DNA from 3 places in the Micromonospora sp. NPDC049047 genome. Region 1 is predicted to be linked to each of the others. Evidence: riboswitches for the same ligand, from Rfam matches in the RefSeq annotation. Region 1 holds a riboswitch; each other region holds the start of a gene.

Region 1 (4,753 bases):
CAGGCGATCACCAGGACGGTGACCGCACGGACCACCGCCTGGTCCGGCTGACCGAGCGCGGTCCAGACCAGCACGGTCAGCACGGCGGTGCCGGTTGCCAGGTAGAACAGCGCGGCGGCGAACCGGTCGGCAAGCAGTTGGGCCCGCCCGCCGGAGCCCTGGGCCTGCGCGACCATCCGCTGGATGCCGGCGAGGGCGGTCTGCTCACCCACCGCCTCCACCCGGACCCGGATCGCCGAGTCGGTGGCGACGGTGCCGGCCACCACCCGGTCACCTGTCGACCGCGCGACCGGTCGCGACTCGCCAGTGATCATCGACTCGTCCAGTTCGGCGCCACCGCCGACGACCCGGCCGTCCGCCGGCACCCGACCCCCCGGCCGGACCAGCACCACGTCGTCGAGCCGCAGCACGGTCACCGGCACCACCTCGATCCGGCCGTCCGCCGCCACCCGTTCCGCCTCGTCCGGCAGCAGCGCGGCCAGCGCCGCCAGCGCCCCCCGGGCCTGCCCGATGGCCTTCATCTCCTGCCAGTGCCCGAGCAGCATGATGGTGACCAGCGCTGCCAACTCCCACCAGAAGTCCAGGTCGAAGGCACCCAGGCTGGTGGCCAGGGACGCGGTGTAGGCGACGGTGATCGCCATCGCGACGAGCAGCATCATCCCGGGCGCCCGGTCGCGCACCTCCCGGATCGCACCGACCAGGAACGGCCAACCGCCCCACCAGAACACCACCGAGCCGAGCACCGGCCCCACCCAGGAGCCAGCGCCTCCGGCCAGGCCCAGCCGATCCGACACGAGGTGACTCGTCAGCACCACCGGGACGGTGAGCACCAGGCAGACCCAGAACCGGCGGCGGAACATGGCAGGATCGTGCCCGGCGTGCTTGTCGTGTCCGGCGTGCTTTTCGTGCGGCACGGGTGCAGCGCGCTGTGGGTGCTCGGGTGGGGTCGGAGCGGACATGCTTCCAACATGCCGGCCCGACGGCCACCACGCGGGCGGTTCGGCCGCTCGACGCTCCGGCGCGCCCGGCAACCTCCCGGTGGGCTGACTAGCATCTCCCATGATCGCCCTGCGCATGCCGCCGCACATCCGGACGCCGCGACGGCGTGGTGACGCGGCCGACCGGCCGCGCACTGACCGTCAGTGATCAGGCGGTCGGCAGGCAGCGAACCGCACCGCCGTCCGGCGCGTTCGCGTCGAAACGGTGAACCGCGCGGCCCGCTGACACGTATCCCGCACCGGATCGTTGGGAGTCTCGACTTGGGTTCCGACCACGCCCGTCCCGCGCCGTCCGCCCCGCCCCGGGTGCGACGGATCCTCGTCGTGACGGTGGTGCCCCTCTTCGTCGCCACAGTGCTCGCCGCGGCACTGCTCTGGCCGCGCGGAGGAGCGACGCAGACCGACGGAGGAGCGGACGTGCCGCGCTACGCCGGCACGGTGACCCGCGTGGTGACCGAGCCGTGCCCGCCGCTGCCGTCGAGCCCCGAGGACACACCCAGGACCGGCGCCGGGCCGTGCGGCACTGTCGACGTCCGGGTGGACGACGGCCCCGCCGCCGGCCAGCAGGTGCGGACACCGGTGCCCGACGGTCCGGGCGCACCACGGGTGGACGTCGGCGACGAGGTCATCCTGGTCCAGTTGACCGACCCTACCGATCCCGCCACCAGCAACTGGAACATCGCCGAGCACCAGCGCGGCACTCCCCTCGTGTGGCTGGCGGTGGTCTTCGCTGCCGCGATCGTCGCGTTCGGCCGGTGGCGGGGGCTGGCCGCGCTCGGCGGGTTGGCGGCCAGCTTCGCCATCCTGCTCACCTTCGTACTGCCGGGCATCGGTGCCGGCAGATCACCGCTGCTGGTGGCGGTGGTCGGCGCCGCCCTGATCATGTTCGTGGTGCTCTATCTGACCCACGGCGTCACCGCGCAGACCTCGGTCGCGGTGCTCGGCACCCTGGGCAGCCTGGTACTGACCGGCGCGCTCGCCACCATCGCCACCGCGGCGACCCACCTCACCGGCTTCGGCAGTGAGGAGGCGACGACACTGTCGATGTTCCAGGGTGACGTGGACCTGCACGGCCTGCTGCTCGCCGGGATCATCATCGGTTCGCTCGGGGTGCTCGACGACGTGACGGTCACCCAGGCCGCCACCGTCACCGAGTTGGCGAACGCCAATCCCGGGCTGACCCGGATACAGCTGTACCGGGCGGCGACCCGCGTCGGCCGCGCGCACATCGCCTCCACCGTCAACACCATCGTGTTGGCGTACGCGGGCGCGTCGCTGCCCCTCCTGCTCCTGCTCACCGCCGACTCGCGGCCGATCGGGCAGATTCTCACGAGCGAGTTCCTCGCGCAGGAAATCGTCCGCAGCGCGGTCGCCACACTCGGGCTGATCGCCGCCGTGCCACTGACCACCGGGCTGGCCGCGATCGTGACCACGGCCGGACGTGTCGACGCCACGCCGCCGGGCGACGCCCCCGGGCCGCGCCCCCAACCGGACCCGGCGGAGGCACTTGCCGCCCTCAACGCGCCGCGGACGGCGCGATCCGACGAGCCGGACGAGACGCGGACCCGGCCCGCATCCACCGCCACCGACGGGTGGCCGGAGTCGAACAGGAGCACGGATACGGCATGGTGACACTCCTCAGCGTGACCAGATCGGGTCTCCCCCCTGAGAACCGCGTCACTGGTTACCAAACGCTATGGCGAAATGACACTTTTGGTCGGCATCCAGGCGTAGCTCACCGAGTCGACTCTCGGGTAACCTCGCTGCCGGTTACCGATGAAGGCGCGAAGCGGCGCCTGCGGTGCCACCGCCCAATCGCCAACCGGCGAGCCGGGGACCCAGGTGTGTGGGGTGAATCCGCGTCAGCGGTAGGGGCCACTTCCGCCCCGAACCCGTCAGCTAACCCGGTCGGCGGTCGAGGGAAGGGAACATTGTGACGGCACCCCTACGCCGCTGGTTGACACCCGTGGTGGCCGTGATCGCCGCACTGACCGTGCTCGCCGGGCCTCTCCCGGCCCACGCCGCTCCGACGACCCCCACACCATCCGGGCACGAGGAGGACGACGAGCCCAAGCTCATCACCGACCTCATCGAGCAGGTCAACCGCGACTACTCCGCCGCCAAGTCCAAGCTGGACAAATCCAAGAAGCGGCAGTTGGAGTTGGCGCTGGAGGTGGACCGGGCCAAGGCCGACCTGGACGCACTGACACCACAGGTCGGGCAGATCGCCGCCCAGTCGTACCGGACCGGTCGGATCGGCGCGCTCGCGATGCTGCTGGAGAGCGACGCCCCGGACACGTTCGTCCAGCGCGCCGCGATGCTCGACGAGATCAACATGGTGAACGAGAACAAGCTCGCCGAGGTCAACGCGGCGAAGTCCCGCGCCGAGCAGGCCAAACTGCTCCTCGACACCGAGGTCCGGGAGCAGCAGAAGCAGACCGCCGTGATGGCCAAGCGCAAGAGCGAGGCCGACAAGGCGCTCGCCCTGGTCGGCGGCAAGGGCTTCACCGGCGGCCTGGTCGACGCCACCTCGAAGGTCGCCAAGATCGGCCCGGGTCGCACCGCCGACGGTGACTGGAAGCCGCAGTCCTGCAGCGAGAAGGACCCGACCACGTCCGGTTGCGTCACGCCGCGGACGCTGCACGCGTACAAGGAAGTCAAGGCCGCCGGATTCAACCGGTTCGTCGGCTGTCACCGCAACGGTGGACCGTACGAGCACCCGAAGGGCCGCGCCTGCGACTGGTCGTTGCAGAAGAGCGGCTTCAGCCCGTGGCACAACAACGACACCCGGATGTACGGCAACAACGTGGCCGCGTTCCTCATCCGCAACGCCGACCGGCTCGGCATCTACTACGTGATCTGGAACCGGCAGATCTGGTTCCCGGCGACCGGCTGGAAGTCCTACAGCGGACCGTCGAACCACACCGACCACGTACACATGTCGATGCTCTGACCCGCGCCACCTGTTGCCGAGGGCCGCTCCGCGTACTGCGGGGCGGCCCTCGGCAGGTCAGGCGGCAGCAGCCGGGTCAGCCGACCCGGCCGGCACGCCGAGCGTCGCGAAGCCGGCCGGCACGGCGGCCACCGGGCGCACCACTCCGGCGGCGAGCCGGTACGACACGCCCACCACAGCGCAGCGCCCCCGCTCCACCTCGGCGGCCAGCACCGGCGACTGCCGGAGCAACGTCTCGACGGTCTGCGCGATGTGGATGTCGACGATGCCGTCGATGTCGTCCACGCCCTCGGCCTCGGCCCGACGCAGACTGGGCAGCACTGCATCTACCACCGCCGGCAGGTGCCCGGCCGGTTGGGTGCCGGTCGCGACGGATTCCCGCGCCGCCTGCACCGCCCCGCACGAGTCGTGGCCGAGCACGACCACCAGGGGGGTGCCCAGGACGGCCACCGCGTACTCCACGCTGCCGAGCACCTCCGGGCCGGTGGTGTGCCCGGCCGTGCGGACCACGAACAGGTCACCCAGCCCTCGGTCAAAGATGATCTCGGCGGCCAGTCGGGAGTCGGAGCAGCCGACGATCACCGCGAACGGGTGCTGCCCGTCGGCCACGGCGGCCCGGTGCCCGGCGTCCTGGTTGGGGTGGCGTGGGGCGCCGCTGACGAAGCGCACGTTTCCGGCGGTCAGCTCGGCGTACGCCCGGACCGGCTCGCTGAGTGCGGGCGCCCGGTCGGCGCTCCGCTGCGGACCCGGCTGCCCGTCGGGAGTTCCAGCACGACTCATCCCCGCACCTCGTCTTCACGCG
Region 2 (4,753 bases), on a different contig from region 1:
CCTTCTACCTGGTCCACGTGCTGGTGATGACGAGCGTGCTGCGCTTCACCGGCGACTGGGGGACCGGCTTCGCGGGTTGGCGCGGCCCGGCCGTGGTGCTCGGTTTCCTGCTGGTGACCCTGCTCCTCGCCGCGCTGCTGCACCGCTACGTGGAAACCCCGATGATGCGCCGGCTCGCACCGCGCCGTCCGGCCCGATCGGCGTCCATCCCCGGACAACGCACCGCCGCGACGCGGACCAGCGGCACCGCCGCGACCCGGACCAGCGGCACCGTCGCGACGCGGACCAGCGGCACCGCCGCGACGCGGACCAGCGGCACCGCCGCCGAGACCGACGGCGCGGGGACCCGGACCGAGGCCGACGGGCCCGACCAGACCGGCAGCCGATCAACGTACGCGGACACCCGCTGACGCCGTCCGACCTGGTCAACGGGTGCGGCGGCGCGTCGACACGCCCGTGGTCGATGCGCCACTGTCGGCACGACGGTAGCGTGGTGACGTGCTTCCGGTCGCGCTCACCTGTCCGCTGTGGTGGGTGGCGCGCTTGACGACCCGGGTGCTGACCAGCCTCGCCGTCGTCGCGGCCCTGGCGCTCGGCGCCGGTCCGGCCTCGGCCGCCGCGCCAACGTCGCACCCCGGCGTCACGTCGAGCGTGACCGCCGGGTCGCACCCGAGCGCCGCATCGAGCGTGCGCGTCGTGTCGGGTGCGGGTGCCGCCGAGGAGGCCCTCCCGGCCTGGTCGCTCGACGCGCAGCCGACGCTCCCCGAGGGTCTGGGTGCCGCCGCGACCGCCGCGCTGCCGGTGCGCCTGGCCGGGCCCGACCGGCGGTCCCTCGTCGACGCCTCCAGCGGTAGGACACCCCGGGGTCCACCCGGGCGCTGAGCCACCGGGGCAGGCGCCCCGTCGCCGCACCCTGTCGATCCACCAGCTCCGCCTTCCCGCCGATCCGTGGCCCGCCGTGGCCCGCTGGCCGGCGGGGCTCCCCATCGCTCTGTTTCCTCCGCGAGGTGCCGACCATGGAGACCGCCGTCTTCTACCAGTTCGTAACCGAGGTGCCGCAGGCCGCTGCGATCTGGTCGGCCCTGCTCCTGCTCGCGCTGGGCGTGCTGGCCGTGCTTGTCGCCCGGCCCGAACGGGACCGGCCCACCGACGACCCGTCCCCGGCCGCACCGACGGCGCGCGAGGTGGCCGCGGCCGAACTCCTCGACAGACGCCGGTACGCCGAGGAGGTCGCCGTCGCCGCCGCTGGCGCGGCCAGGACGGCCCAGCGGCGACGCGATGCCTGGCTGACCAGTCAGGAAGCTGTGGAACGCGCCTGGACGCGGTACGACGAGGCGGACACGGCCGCCCGCCGCTTCGCGGGTTGCGGGGCGCTACCCACCCCGGACACCCCCCGCACCCCCGCTGAGTACGCCGCCCGGGAGCGCTACCTGCACCGCGCGGCGATGGCGGCGTACTGGCGTGGCGACCTGAGCATGGCCCAGCTCAGCGATGTGTTCGGACACCGGCGGGGCTGGGACCCCCGGCGGCACCCGGTCGAGCAGGAAGCGCTGCTCAGTCGGTCGATCCGGGAGGAGAGACGGGCCGACTACCAGGCCGCCGCCGACGCGGAGCGGGCCCTGTGGCGGGCTGCGGAGTTGGCCGCCGAGTCGGCGCGCAGCCTTGCCGAGGAGGCCGCAGCGGCAGCGGCCCGGCTGCGGCCGAGTCGGGCGCCCGCGCGCCGGCTGGTCCGCGGGGCGGTGCGTCCCGCCGTCGTGGCACGCTGGCGCCCAGCCCGTGTGGGTTGAGCCCGATCCGTTATGTGAGCCCGCTCACGGGATTCCAGAATCGGGCGTCCGGCACGTTCGGCTCGATTGTTCACGGCGTTCTGGCCGCACTCTCGGCGACCTGTCCGGTTGTGGCCCGTAGGCGTCGCCGTAACCGCTTGTCCCATCGAGTCACGTCATCGGCAATACGCGCAGAAATTGCCGTGCAGTTTCGGGTTTACGCAGGTGGGCCTGGCTTGGCACCGTGTGGTTGGGCCAGTAGTGTCGTCCCGTCCGGTGCGGTAATCGATCGCAAGACGCGACGCCGCGCCGACCCGCTCAATCGTGATGAACGAACCGGGGACCCATCAGTAAGTCCGGGGTGAATCCGCGAGCATCGGCCCGCGGTAGGGCGATCTTCCCGCCCGAATCCGTCAGCTAACCCGGTAGGCGGTGTCGGAAGGAGTTCCATTCTCGTGCAGCACCTCCCCACCCCTCGGCTGTTCCCTCGCCTCCACGGCGCAGCGGTGCCCCCGCTCATTCGTCAAGCGACGGTGAGCTGACCCCCGGGTCATCGCCTAACCGCCCGGCCCCGCCGGGCGTCCCCTGAGCGGTTCACCATCCGCGGACCACAGTCCGCGCGCTGGCGCCTGCCCGGATGCCGGTCCGGCCCCCGGTGTGCCGCTCTCCCCCCGACCGTGGAGGACCCCGTGAAGCACACCCTGCAGCGTCAGCTCCGTCGCATCGCGACCGAGCGCCCGTACCAGATCATCGCCGCCTCCGCCGCGGCCCTCGTGATCGCCGGCACCACCGGCACCCTGCTCACCACCGCCGACGACGCGCCGGCCGACCAGCGCACCGCGACCACAGTCGCCGAGCTGCGCAGCGACGTCGCCGCCTCCCGTGGCGAGGTGCGCGACGCCTCCCCGTCGGCCACCGCAGCGCCGACAAGCGCCGCCCCGGCCACCAGCGCCGCCGCGCCCGCCGCCAAGGCCACGAGCAACCCGGACCTCACCCGTAAGCCGACGCCGCCGAAGCCGCCCGCGACCAAGGTGCTCGACTACGAGTACCAGGCGCAGAACACCTACTACAACTGCGGTCCGGCGGCCACCCGTAACGCGCTCAGCGCCGCCGGGATCGACCGTACCCAGGAGGAACTCGGCGCCGAGCTGGGCACCACCGAGATGGGCACCAACTCGGCCGAGGACACCACCCGGGTGCTCAACGCCGAGGTGAAGGGCTCCCCGTACCGGACCCGGATGTTCGCCGGCGCGCCCAGCCCGGCGCAGATGGACCGCCTCCAGGCCGATGTCGTCAAGGCCATCACCGACGGCCGGGGCGTTGTCGCGAACGTCGTCGGCGACGCCACCGACACCGACGGCGGCTGGCACTCCTACGGCGGCGGGCACTACATCGCCGTCGTGGGTTACAAGGACAACGGCCGTACGGTGCGCATCGCCGACTCGGCCAACGCTGCCGACCCGTCGTACTGGATCACCACCATCGACCTGGCCAACTGGATCGCCAGCCGGGGCTACTCCGCCTGACCCGGGCACGCTGGACCGCAGCGGGCGCCGTCCCCCACAAGGGGCCGGCGCCCGCTGCGTCTTCCACGGCGGTCCGCGGTACGCCCCGTCGACGACTCTCGTACCGGGCCGGGAACCGTGGGAGACTGCGGCCGTGGTGGATGAATCGGGTGGTCACGCCGGTCGAGGGCCGGTCCTGCTGCTGTTGCACGGGATGGGCGCGACCGGTGACGTGTGGTTGCCCTGGGCGCCGCATCTGGCCCACCACTGGCCCGGTCGGTGGCTGGCACCGGACCTCGCCGGTCACGGCTGGGCGTCGCCGCTGCCGTCGTACTCCTTCGCCGGCTTCGCCCAGCGGATCGCGCAGGCACTCGCCCCCGACGACCGGCTCGTCGTGCTCGGGCACTCGCTGGGTGGCGTGGTCGGCCTCGCGTTGGCCGCGCGCGACGCCGGGATGCCGGTGGACGCGGTGGTCGGGTTGGGCATCAAGGCGCTCTGGTCACCAGCCGAGCTGGAACATGCCGCTGAGCTGGCCGCCCGCCCGGTGAGCTGGTTCGCCAGCCGTACCGAGGCGGCCCGTCGCTACCTGCGCGTCTCCGGGCTGACCGGTCTGCTCCCGCCGGACCATCCGGTGGTGGACGCCGGCCTTCGTCAGGTCGACGGTCGCTGGCGTCTGGCCATGGACCCGACCGCGTTCGCCGTCGGCGAGCCCGACCTGGCCGCGCTGCTCGCGGCCACCGACGTGCCGGTGGTGCTGGCGCGCGGCGAGCACGACCCGATGGTCACCGACGAACAACTCAAGGAGTACGGCGTACCGGTCGCCACGTTGCCCGGGCTCGGGCACAACGCTCACGTGGAGGACCCAGCGGCCGTGTTGGCGCTGCTCGACCCGTACCGCTGAGCGTCCCGGGGCGGGTGGGCCGACAGTCCGGGTCAGGCCAGAGGGGAGAGCTGCCGGGCGCGCTCGGCGGCGGGGTCCTGTGTTGCCGCCAGTTCCCGGCGGGCGGCGGTCAGGAACGCGTCGGCGTACGCCTCGGCGGGGAAGTCACCCAGGTAGCGTCGGCGGGTGGCCCAGCGCTCCGCGGCCAGCGGATCGGTGTCCAGCAGCGCGGTCAGCATGTCGTCCAGGTTGGACAGATCCCGGCGCAGCACGTAACCCGACGCGGCAAGCGGGAACCGTTCGGCGAACCGGTCACCCTCGTCGCCCATGTCGGTGACCGCGTACGGCTTGCTGGAGTAGAGGTAGTCCGAGATCACCCCGGACACGTCGGAGACCAGCGCGTCCGACCGGTTCACGCACTCGGTCAGGCTCAGCTCGCGGGCCGCGGCACCGACGACGTGCTGGCGGCCGGTGCGGGCCCGATCGGCGACGAGCAGTTCGGTGAGCCGGCCCAACTGGCGGGCCGAGGCCGGGTTCTGTGTCGTGTACGGGTGCGCCCGCAGGATCACCGTCGCGCCGCGCTCCAGCAGCCGACGCAGCAG
Region 3 (4,753 bases), on a different contig from region 1:
CCAGCTTCCCTCGGTGTCGTGGATGACTATGTACTCGATCTTCTGCCGGGCGGGTCGGTCGGACAGGTCGTGGTTGCCGTAGTCCCCGTCGCCGAACGCCGCGTAGGGCGCCGGAATCCACTCGCAGGAGATGGTCCGGGGGCATTCCAGCCCGTCCGGGCGGGCGAGCCGGCGCAGACCCAGTCGGTCCAGCCAGGAGCGTTGCGGGCGGATCGCCCGGGCCGGCAGCGCGATCCGCTGCCCGTCGTCGGTCACCCGGGACTCTCCGGCGCCGATGGTGGTGAAGACCTCGTCGGCGAAGGCCGCCGCGGCGTCGGCGCTGTCCGCGCCGGCGTAGCGGGCCACCGCGCCGTACCAGCTGGCCGGGTCGGTGCCGGCACCGATCGGCGCGCCCAACTCCCGCTGGTACGACGCCAGCAGCGCGGCACCGCCCCGGATGTTGACGTAGGCGTCGGTGCGCAGCGCGTCGGGGGTCGCGCCGGTGAGCGCGGCGGCGGCGTCCACGGTCTGCAACGCGGCGGCGGGTGGCGCCGGGTCCTCGGCCGGCCGGGGCGCAGGTGCCAGCGCGGTACGGGAGTCGTCGCCGCGCGGGTCCTCGGTGCCGGTGTCGTGGTGGCCGCCCACTGGCAGCGCGGCCACGTGTCGGGCGTCGGTCAGGTGCATGGGGCCGTAACCGCCGCTGGTGCTGGGGGTGCCGGCGTTGCTGTCCCAGCGGGACTCCAGGTAGGAGAGGCCGAGCAGCACGTCGGTCGGTACGCCGTACTCGGCGGCCGCGGCGGCGTACTGCTGCTGGCGGTCGGTCGCGGGTGCGGCAGTGGCGTTGGCAGGTAGCGGGACAGTGGTCGCGGCGGCGACCACGGCGGCCACCGTCGCGGCGAGCAGGGTTGGACGATGCATTGAACCCCCTGTATTGCGCGGGTGAAGGTGAGGTCACCTTCGCGCCGGCCGGGAGTCCGCGTCAATACCTTTCCATCCATCGATCAGTAGGGAAAGAAATTTTCACGTACGGTCGGTGACCCTCTCGGATCGGTACGGAGTGTCACGGCCGCACGGGTTGCGAAGTGGTAACGAGCGTCTCTACTCTGGTCATTCGTCGGCCCGATAGCAGCTCCGTCCAGCCCGGGCGGTAACGGACCGACACCGCCGAGTCGTTTCCGAACGAACCGGGGACCCATGTCCCCCGGGGTGAATCCGCAGCCACTGCGGTAGGGCGCCGACTTCCCGCCCGAACCCGTCAGCTAACCCGGTAGGCGGTCAGGAAGAAGGAGTACGGAACCCCGGTGGCACTCCATGCCCCGCGGCCGTCGTCCGAGCGGTCGGCAGCAGCCGGCCCGACGTCGATCGTGCCGCGTCCACGCTGGTCCCGCTTCACCACCGCGCTCGCCGCACTGGCCGGCGTCGCCGTCGTCCTGACCGGCAGCGCCACGGCGGCCCACGCCGACCCGTCCGTCGCCGAGATCGAGCGCCAGATCGACGCCGACTGGAACAAACTCGAGCCGATCATCGAACAGCACAACGCCACCCGGATCGACCTCGCCGCCAAGCGCAAGCAGGCCGAGGCGCTGGCCGCCCGGATCACCCCGCTTGAGCGTCAGGTCGACGCCGCGATGGACAAGGTCAGTGCCCTGGCCGTGCGCGCCTACAAGGGCGAGAACGTGCTTACCGTCAACGCGGTGCTGGGCAGCCGGTCACCGAGTGAGGTGGTCGGTCAACTCGAACTGCTCGACCGCTTCGCGCACAACCAGCAGCAGGACGTCCGCGAGGTGGCCGACCTGCGCGACCAGTTGGCCGGGCAGAAGGCGCCACTCGACCAGATGGTGGCCCAGTTGACCCGCACCGAGGCGCAACTGGCGGCGAAGAAGAAGCAGATCAACGAGGAGATCGACAAGCTGCAGAAGCTGCGCCTCAAGGTGTACGGCAGCGGTGGTGGCGGTCCGTTGCGCCCGGCTCCCTGCCCCGGCAGCTATCCCGGCGGCGCCGCGGGCACGGCCGTCAAGTTCGCCTGCGCGCAGATCGGCAAGCCCTACGTCTGGGGTGCCGAGGGCCCGAACTCGTACGACTGCTCCGGGCTGATGCTTGCCGCCTGGGCGAAGGCCGGGGTGTCACTGCCGCACAACGCCGCCGCGCAGAGCCGCGTCACCAAGAACGTCAGCAGGGCCGACCTGCGCCCCGGCGACCTGGTCTTCTACTACAGCGACATCCACCACGTCGGCATGTACGTCGGCGGCGGCTGGGTGGTGCACGCCTCGCAGGCCGGTCAACCGATCAAGATGAAGAAGGTCGACGACGGCCCGATCCACAGCTACGGCCGCCCAGGCTGATCGAGGGTGCTGACCGAAGGGCCCGTCGCGATTCGTCGCGGCGGGCCCTCGTCGTCACGGGATCAGCGGGTCGGCCAGGTGCGCCAGTGCTGCCAGGCGCGGCTCGGCGTCGGGCCCCGCTGCCCCTGGTAACGGGATCCGTAGACCGCCGAGCCGTACGGGTGCTCGGCCGGCGAGGAGAGCCGGAAGATGCAGAGCTGCCCGATCTTCATGCCCGGCCAGAGGGTGATCGGCAGGTTCGCCACGTTGGAGAGTTCGAGCGTGACGTGACCGGAGAAGCCGGGGTCGATGAAGCCTGCGGTGGAGTGCGTGAGCAGCCCGAGCCGCCCCAGCGAACTCTTGCCCTCCAGCCGGCCGGCGAGCTGGTCGCCCAGTGAGATGACCTCAAGTGTCGAGGCGAGCACGAACTCCCCGGGGTGCAGCACGAACGGCTCCCCGTCGGGCACCTCGACCGCCGACGTCAGGTCGTCCTGCTGCATCGCCGGGTCGATGTGGGTGTAGAGGTGGTTGTTGAAGACCCGGAACAGCCGGTCCAGCCGTACGTCGATGCTTGAGGGTTGGACCAGGGTGGGCTCGAACGGCTCCAGGCCCAGCGTGCCGGCCTTGATCTCGGAGACCAGGTCGCGGTCGGAGAGCAGCATCGGACCACCATAGCGGCGCTGCCGAAACTGGCCGGATTCGGTGCCGGTGACCAGCGCGTCGAGGTCGCTGCTCGTACATTTGTTCGATAGAATGCTCGCATGGCTTCCTGGTCCGAATTCGCCGCCGACGAGCCCCGACTCGCCGACGGGATCCGCGTTCTCCTCCAGCAGTACGGGCCGGGCTTCGGCTACCTGGCCACCGTCCGCGCCGACGGCGGGCCCCGGGTCCACCCGGTCTCCCCGGTCATCACCGACGAGGGCCTGTTCTGCTTCATCATCGACTCCCCGAAGCGCCGTGACCTCGAACGCGACGGCCGCTACGCGCTGCACTCGTTCCCGCCGGAGGAGAGCGACGACGAGGCGTACGTGGCGGGCCGTGCCCGTCCGGTGACCGATCCGGCGCGTGTCGCCCGGTTGGCCCAGGGCGCCCGCGCCGAGCCACGGGTCGACTGGCAACTGTTCGAGTTCACCGTCGACGTGGCGATGCTGACCCGCCGCGAGCAACACACCGCGGGCATTCCGGGCCTCACACCGGGTCGGCCGGCCGTTCGGGTCTGGCTCGACCCGCACGCCCCGTCGTCGACGGCCGCCGCGCCGCTCGCCGTGCCGCAGGCCCGCCCGACCCGCCGCAGCCGTGACGTCCAGTGCACAGCCGCCTGACCACGACCAGAGACAGTCCCGTGCCGGCTCCGTCCCCGACGGAGCCGGCGCCGTCTGTACGCCCGCCCGCCCTGCGCCGCCCTGCGCCGCCCGCCCGTGCCGCCCTGCGCCGCCCGTGCCGCCCTGCGCCGCCCTGCGCCGCCCGTGCCGCCCTGCGCCGCCCTGCGCTGCCCGCGCTGCCCGTGCCGCCCTGCGCCGCCCGTGCCGTGCCGCCTGCGAGGCCGCCCCCGGTGGGTCGCTGCCGGGGATGATCGACTCGGCTTCCTGAAAGTCGCGGTATCCCGGCTCGGATGCCCCGACTTTCAGGAAGCCGAGTGGATCAACCTGGGCCGGCCGAGGCGGAGCGGCGCGCGGACAATCGGCGGGCCGGGGTACCTGGGTGCACAGGCTCGACGACTCGGGTACAGTGGTGCCGCTTGCGGGTGTAGTTCAATGGCAGAACATCAGCTTCCCAAGCTGACAGTGCGGGTTCGATTCCCGTCACCCGCTCCACACGAAAGGCCCTGGCCAGGACGACAATCCCGGCCAGGGCCTTCGATGTTTCACGGTCAAGGATCATGCGGCTGGACTGCGCCGGCGACGTCGAAGCGCGGCCCCGAGCGGCAAAGTCCCATCCGCTACCTGACCGATGCCGTGCATTGGGTACACCATCTACCGTCCATGCATGACTGTCGTTTGGGCGGCATGGGGGCTGTTGCTCCTCGCGCTGGTGTGCGGGCTGGCCGCATTGGTGGCGATGTTCGCACGACGGCGAAGGCAGGCTGCGTCGCAGCAGGATCGGGAGGCGGTGCTGCGGGCGGCGCGGGCCGCTACCCGCCAAATCGCGCGGGACGGGCGTCGTACTGGGCGGGGCACGCTTCGCGGCAAGGGCGGTGGCGGCAACGATGGTCTGGCGGCGGATGCGGCCTACGGAAGTGACGGCGGAACGCCGGGCGGCGGGTAGCCGATTCGAGGGATCTCCTGCGCCGTTCCCGGCCCTCTAAGGGTTCGCTGCCCGCTCCTACCATCGGGTCGTGGCTCGCCAGGCCAACTCCTGCGCGGTCGGTTCGTCGCTGATGTCGCCGTTCTCGCGGAACCAGGTAAGCGTCTTGGTCAGACCGGTGACCAGGTCGTCGTGGTTCACCAGCACGT

The links. Region 1 has a riboswitch for cyclic di-AMP ahead of AB0B86_RS04400 (hypothetical protein). Riboswitches for the same ligand answer to the same signal wherever they lie in the genome.
Region 2: linked by a shared signal. The riboswitch ahead of AB0B86_RS25510 (C39 family peptidase) and the one ahead of AB0B86_RS04400 (hypothetical protein) in region 1 are both predicted to bind cyclic di-AMP.
Region 3: linked by a shared signal. The riboswitch ahead of AB0B86_RS06730 (NlpC/P60 family protein) and the one ahead of AB0B86_RS04400 (hypothetical protein) in region 1 are both predicted to bind cyclic di-AMP.

Annotation. Positions count from the first base shown of each region.
Region 1 is NZ_JBEZEY010000002.1:300,688-305,440, reverse strand. It holds gene AB0B86_RS04410 (copper-translocating P-type ATPase) at 1-860, opposite strand, end outside; gene AB0B86_RS04405 (YibE/F family protein) at 1,260-2,630, shown strand; cyclic di-AMP (ydaO/yuaA leader) riboswitch at 2,797-2,927, shown strand; gene AB0B86_RS04400 (hypothetical protein) at 2,932-3,951, shown strand; gene AB0B86_RS04395 (carbonic anhydrase) at 4,009-4,731, opposite strand.
Region 2 is NZ_JBEZEY010000019.1:116,701-121,453, reverse strand. It holds gene AB0B86_RS25525 (acyltransferase) at 1-410, shown strand, start outside; gene AB0B86_RS25520 (hypothetical protein) at 499-882, shown strand; gene AB0B86_RS25515 (hypothetical protein) at 1,017-1,787, shown strand; cyclic di-AMP (ydaO/yuaA leader) riboswitch at 2,072-2,213, shown strand; gene AB0B86_RS25510 (C39 family peptidase) at 2,444-3,292, shown strand; gene AB0B86_RS25505 (alpha/beta fold hydrolase) at 3,426-4,172, shown strand; gene AB0B86_RS25500 (CDP-glycerol glycerophosphotransferase family protein) at 4,205-4,753, opposite strand, start outside.
Region 3 is NZ_JBEZEY010000003.1:232,371-237,123, reverse strand. It holds gene AB0B86_RS06735 (N-acetylmuramoyl-L-alanine amidase) at 1-897, opposite strand, end outside; cyclic di-AMP (ydaO/yuaA leader) riboswitch at 1,132-1,267, shown strand; gene AB0B86_RS06730 (NlpC/P60 family protein) at 1,281-2,321, shown strand; gene dcd (dCTP deaminase) at 2,384-2,962, opposite strand; gene AB0B86_RS06720 (pyridoxamine 5'-phosphate oxidase family protein) at 3,062-3,622, shown strand; tRNA gene AB0B86_RS06715 (tRNA-Gly) at 4,041-4,114, shown strand; gene AB0B86_RS06710 (hypothetical protein) at 4,287-4,565, shown strand; gene AB0B86_RS06705 (NAD-dependent epimerase/dehydratase family protein) at 4,623-4,753, opposite strand, start outside.